Regions from separate parts of the Shewanella sp. SM87 genome, predicted to be linked through region 1. Evidence: predicted binding sites of a transcription regulator. Region 1 holds the regulator's gene; the other holds the start of a gene.
The links. The regulator sigma-54, encoded in region 1, starts transcription at its own class of promoters, with help from an activator protein. The targets are predictions, from matches to a motif close to GTTGGCACGNNNNTNGNNT.
Positions count from the first base shown of each region.

Region 1 (3,165 bases):
GTTTCATCCAGTGATTACCTGATAGAGTTCCGTTTCATCATGCGTCTTGCGTAATTGCTTTAATATTTGCTTGTCGCTCAGCTTTTCGGCCATGCAAGACAAGGTACTTAAGTGCTGCTGACATTGGTCTGCAGGCACCAGTAGTGCAAATAAAATATCAACAGGTTGCTTATCGATAGCATCAAATGCTATCGGCTCTTCACACTTAATTAGTATGGCAATGGGCTGATCTATATCGGCTAGTCGACCATGTGGAATGGCGATGCCGTTACCTATACCTGTGCTCCCCATCTTTTCGCGCGCCACTAGGCTTTCGAATATCTCTTGAGATGAGAGGGTCGGGTACTGGGCAGCGACTAAGTCGCTGATGAGTTCCAGTACCTTTTTCTTGCTGCCCGGAGTGGCGCAGGTAGTGCACTCCGGCCGCAGTATGGTACAAAGTTCCATTATTAGTGTTTTGTTAACTTCTCTTTGTGTTTAATAACCTGACGGTCAAGCTTGTCAATCAGGGCGTCTATAGCGGCATACATGTCAGCATGCTCTGAAGTAGCAAAAACTTCACCACCTATGAGGTTTATTCTCGCTTCAGCAATTTGTTGCATTTTCTCAACATTGAGCACAACGTGCACATTATTGATCTGTTCGAAATGGCGTTCAAGTTTTGAAAACTTTTCTTCTACATATGCACGTAACGATTCGGTAATTTCGACATGGTGTCCACTTAGGTTTATTTGCATAGAAACGTCCTCCGATATCCACTGTAGGTTATAAACTTTTACGCTGATTAGAAGGTGGAATAAGCATAGCCTCTCGGTACTTCGCAATGGTTCTGCGGGCTACGTTGATCCCTTGTTCTGCCAGAAGTTGTGCCATCTTGCTATCGCTTAATGGTTTTTTCTGGTTTTCCGCTGCCACCAGTTTCTTTATAAAGGCTCTGATTGCTGTGGATGAGCACTCACCACCATCGTCAGTACCGACGTGGCTAGAGAAGAAGTATTTTAGTTCAAAAAGTCCCTTAGGGGTATGCATGTATTTTTGAGTTGTGACCCGTGAGATGGTGGACTCATGCATTTCTACCGCTTCGGCAATATCGTTAAGCACCATAGGCTTCATGGCTTCTTCACCGTACTCAAAGAAACCTTGCTGATATTGCACTATGCAATTAGCAACTTTAAGCAAAGTGTCGTTACGGCTTTCTAGACTCTTAATAAACCATTTAGCCTCTTGCAGATGGCCGCGAATAAATTGGCTATCGGCTTGGTTTTTTGTGCTGCGTGCCATAGAAGCATAATGTTGATTTACATTGATTTTGGGCATGCAGTCAGGATTAAGCTCAACGACCCAGCGGCCATTTTTCTTCGACACAGACACATCTGGGATAACGTATTCGTCATTATTGGGCGTGATCAACAAACCTGGGCGAGGATTGAGGGTTTGGATGAGTGCTATACCATCCCTTAATTCATCTTCTTTTAATTTAGTCTTACGCATCAATAACCTAAAATCACGGGCGGCGATCAGATCTAAATGATCTTTGATCAGCATGCGGGCGTTTTCTAGGTTGGGAGTATCAGCGGCGAAATGCGACAGTTGGATCAGCAGGCATTCACTTAAATCGCGTGCAGCAACGCCTATGGGATCAAAATGCTGAATGCGCTTGAGTACGGCTTCGACTTCGTCAAGCTCAACTTCAGGATTACCCATGGCTTCGAGAATTTCTTCAGTGCTTTGGGTGAGATAGCCCTGATCGTCGATGGCATCAATAATGGCGGTGGCAATGGCTAAATCGGTTTCAGAAAACGGCGTGAGGTTTTTTTGCCATTCTAAGTGTTCGTACAAACCTTCACTGGTCTCGCCTTGGAAGGGCATATCGTCTTCACGACTGCCGCCGGGGCCTGAGTTTGGGGAGGCGGTAAACACTTCATCCCATGTGGTGTCCATGGGGAGCTCATCGGGCATGGATTCTTTGGTTAGCGACTCTGCCGTGTCTATGGTGGAGCTGTCTTTTTCTGGTGGCAGAGTGCTAGATTCACTGAAATCCGTATCGGATAGCGTTTGGTTTACAGGGGTTTTAGTGGCGTCGAATTGATCCTCTTCCAGCTCGAGAAGGGGATTAGAATCTAATGCTTGCTGGATCTCTTGCTGCAGTTCTAATGACGACAGTTGCAACAGACGTATAGCCTGTTGTAGTTGTGGCGTCATGGTTAACTGTTGACCCAGTTTGAGCTGGAGTGACGCTTTCATGTTACCGCTGATCCCTACGTTATTATTGTTGGATGAGGTCGCTTATTATCATTTTGAGTGAAGCCCAATGGCGGTGTAAATTGCCTCCATTGGCTTCGCTCGATTAACTATAGCCTGAATTGTTCACCTAAGTACACAGCCCTAACTTGCTGATTGTCTAAGATCTCTGCTGGAGTTCCTTCGGCAATCAGGTTTCCGTGACTCACAATATAAGCATGTTCACATACATCTAATGTCTCGCGGACATTATGGTCTGTGATCAGTACGCCAAGGCCGCGACTTTTGAGTTGTTCGATAATCTTCTTGATGTCGATAACCGAAATAGGATCGACGCCGGCAAACGGTTCATCGAGCAAAATGAACTTAGGATTAGCGGCTAAAGCCCGCGCAATTTCGACGCGACGACGTTCGCCACCCGACAATGACATGCCTTGGCTGTCACGGATGTGGGTGATATGAAACTCTTCGAGCAGATGTTCTAGTTCTTCTTCTCGTTCTTCGTTTTTAAGTTCTTTACGAGTTTGCAGTACGGCCATGATGTTGTCATGAACAGTTAGCTTACGAAAGATACTGGCTTCTTGCGGTAAGTAACCTATGCCTTTGCGGGCACGTAGATGCATAGGATCTGCGGTTAAATCATCATCGTCGATAAAGATATGTCCCTTATCGCTCTTCACTAGCCCGACAACCATGTAAAAGGTCGTGGTTTTACCTGCACCGTTTGGACCGAGTAGGCCAACGACTTGACCGGTTTTTACCGTCAGACTGACGTCTTTAACCACTTGGCGACTCTTGTAACTTTTCGCCAGATTTTGTGCTCTTAAGGTGATTTGGGTCATTTAGAGTCCTGCTTTTTTACAGGTTTATCCGCCGGAGCGTCTGATTTAGCATCATCTTGATAGTTTTCAGGCTGAATAATAG
Region 1 covers NZ_JAKKSC010000006.1:123,503-126,667, reverse strand. The annotation lists gene rapZ (RNase adapter RapZ) at 1-7, opposite strand, end outside; gene ptsN (PTS IIA-like nitrogen regulatory protein PtsN) at 4-447, opposite strand; gene hpf (ribosome hibernation promoting factor) at 450-737, opposite strand; gene L5M11_RS06890 (RNA polymerase factor sigma-54) at 766-2,244, opposite strand; gene lptB (LPS export ABC transporter ATP-binding protein) at 2,352-3,083, opposite strand; gene lptA (lipopolysaccharide transport periplasmic protein LptA) at 3,080-3,165, opposite strand, start outside.

Region 2 (3,165 bases), on a different contig from region 1:
ATCCGCAAATTCAGCACGGGACTCTTTAAAGCCAATGGTGTTCGCATTAGCAATGTTATTCGCCGTAGTGTTTAAATCTTTCTGCGCGGCAGAAATGCCACTCAATGCAATGTTAAACGACATAATTCACCTCTACACTTGACTCAATTCATTTATGAGCAACTTACGCCCAATTCGGATACTGCAAAAATTCTTTTATGCAAACTTAGGTTTCAGACACAGCTAACACATCGGTTAACTTGATGCCCATACCGCCTCTCAAGTTAAGAATCGCGCCAGTACTGGCCGTACCGAGAGAAACGCTGGTCACATGAGCATAGGTCGAGACTGGCAATTCTTGGGATTTCCCATCCACTAAACCACTCGCCTTGATCGTATAGTTACCTGCGGTTACAGGGTTTCCATCTTTATCGAGGCCATCCCAGTTAACATCGACATTGCCCCCCTTACTGCCATCAACTTTAAAGGTGGTCACAACTTGGCCTTTCTCATCCTCAACACGTACAGTAACTTCAGGAATTTTAGCTGGCGTGCTAATCACACCTTTTATTGTTGGGCTTTCAGCTGAAATGTTACCTGTATCAGTTGGGATCAACACCTTGCGACCAACAAGTCCTGATGCCTGTAATGCTTGGCTTGATGTCATAACACCGTTTAAATTAACGATTTCCTTATTCAACTTAGTAATACCATCAACCGTCGAGAATGATGCCATCTGCGCAATCATTTGGTCGTTGTCGACGGGCTTAAAGGGATCTTGCATCGATAACTGTTGGCTTAATAACGAGAAAAAGTCATCTTGAGTTAACTGCTGGCTTTTTGCTTCCGGTACTATTGAATCTTTTGGCAAACGTATGCCATCAAGAAACGGATTACCCGTTGAGCTGGTTGATGAATTCGTCGTAACGGCATTTGGCTGACTCTTATTTTGAGCCGTCTGCGCCGACGCTTGGTTAATTTGATTAATGAGGCTCACAGCTTACCTCCTAAGTAACACATGTTATTTACCCATCCCAAGTGTTTGTTGCAGCATAGACTTAGCTGCTTCAGCGACTTGAACATTCATTTGATATGAGCGCGAAGCAGAAATCATATCTGCCATTTCTTCCATGACATTAACATTCGGTTTATAAATAAAGCCGTCCGCATCCGCCATTGGATGATCGGGCGAATATTCTTTCAGTAGTGGTTTATCACTTTCTACAATGCCTTTTACCGCAACGCCTTGAGAAGCTTGTTGCTGACTTTGGGCTTTAGCCATTTCGGCTTCAAAAATGGGATGACGGGAACGATAGGTCTTATCTACACTACTCGAGACGGAATCCGCGTTAGCTATGTTGCTCGCGGTGGTGTTTAGCCTGACCGATTGAGCAGACATTCCCGAGCCAGCAACATCAAATATGCTAAATAAACTCATGATTAATCCCCTCTCAACGCTTTCTTCATGCCACTAAACTTACTGTCTAAAAAACCTAGCGACATTTGATATTCAAGTGCATTTTGCATGAATGCCGATTGTTCCTGTTGGATATCAACAGTATTACCATCACCGGTATCGGGTTGATTTGGCACACGGAACTTAACAAATTGCCCAGTCAACTCCGCAAGCCCAAAATGCTTATCTGGCTCTTGCATTTCAAGACTATTTCGCTGCTGCTGTTGGCCTCGAGCGGCCTGCATTGCCGCAGAAAAATCAACATCGCGGGCTTTGTAATGTGGCGTATCTGCGTTAGCGATATTGCTTGAAATAACTTCAGCCCGCTGCGCTCTAATACCGAGAGTGTATTGATGCACACCCAGTGCATTATCAAAATTGATCGCCATAAAATTGCCTCCTCGTGTTCTCACGAAAATAAAGCAATTCATGTGCCAACATCAGGGAAATTTTGAGAATAACAACAAGGATGAGCAAGTGATGGGTAAAAAATTACCGACAATTGTCGGTAATTTTCTTTAGAGCGGCTGAGTTAAGTCTTTTTCTGGTAATAAATGCCAGGGTTACAACGAACCATATCAAACTCGTCCGTTAAACCAGCGATAGATTCTGATGCACCGAGAAATAAAATCCCTTTGGGATTGAGAGCGGCAGCGAATTGCCGCAAAATTTTTGCCTTTGCCTCTGGTGCAAAATAAATCAGCACATTGCGGCAAAAGATAATGTCGAACTTGCCAAGCAGACTATAACTCTCAAGCAAATTATGCGCTCTAAAGTTCACCAACCGCTTCACATTATCCTTTAACTTCATATTACCTGAAGGTAATGCATCAAAAAACTGACGCTTACGTTCTTCAGATAAACCACGCGCTAATGCCAAACTATCGTACTCGGCATTTTTGCAGCGTTCCAACATGGAAGGAGATAAATCCGTTGCTTGAATCGAAGCACTACCAGCCAAGGCACCAGGCTTCTTCTGTTGATACTCAAGAATAGTCATAGCCAATGAGTATGGCTCTTGGCCTGACGAGCAAGCCGCAGACCAAATTTTAAGCGGACGCCCCAGACGACTGTATTCAGGTAGTAGGACATTATTCAACAACTCAAATGGATAACGATCACGGAACCAAAGGGTTTCATTGGTCGTCATAGCATCGATCACTTCAGCTCTGAGCGCACGCTCAGTAGGCTTCATCGAATGCTTAACCACATCAGATAAGGATGGCAGGTTATATTTGCCCATCAAAGGAGCAAGACGACTGCGCACAAGATATTGCTTATTTTCACCCAGTACGATGCCGCTGTGTTGCTCTAAGAACAACCTAAATTGATTATATTCAGCCTCAGCGAGTGATTTATTTGGCACATTCACATCCTAAATCCTATAGCAAGCACCAAAATCAGTGCGAAACCATCATGTTATAAAGTCGAGATTATAGCGTAAAGCGTATCTAGGTACTAACCTACAGCAATTACAAACTTAAATGCTTATTCACAGCAGCGGCCAATTCGTCGGGATTAAACTTAGCGATAAAGTCATTAGCCCCCACTTTTTGAACCATTGCCTGATTGAATACACCACTTAACGAAGTATGCAGTACCACTTTAATATGCTTAAGCTTAGGATCATCTCGGATTTCAGCGGTCAGGGTGTAGCCATCCATTTCAGGCATCTCAATATCAGAGATAATGAGGGGGATCTCATCGGCCACATTATCCATCTCTTTGGC
Region 2 covers NZ_JAKKSC010000001.1:208,456-211,620, forward strand. The annotation lists gene flgE (flagellar hook protein FlgE) at 1-123, opposite strand, end outside; gene flgD (flagellar hook assembly protein FlgD) at 206-976, opposite strand; gene flgC (flagellar basal body rod protein FlgC) at 1,001-1,417, opposite strand; gene flgB (flagellar basal body rod protein FlgB) at 1,420-1,824, opposite strand; gene L5M11_RS00990 (CheR family methyltransferase) at 1,968-2,807, opposite strand; gene L5M11_RS00995 (chemotaxis protein CheV) at 2,908-3,165, opposite strand, start outside.
Region 2: the regulator sigma-54 is predicted to act here: its motif matches at 1,856-1,874, upstream of flgB (flagellar basal body rod protein FlgB).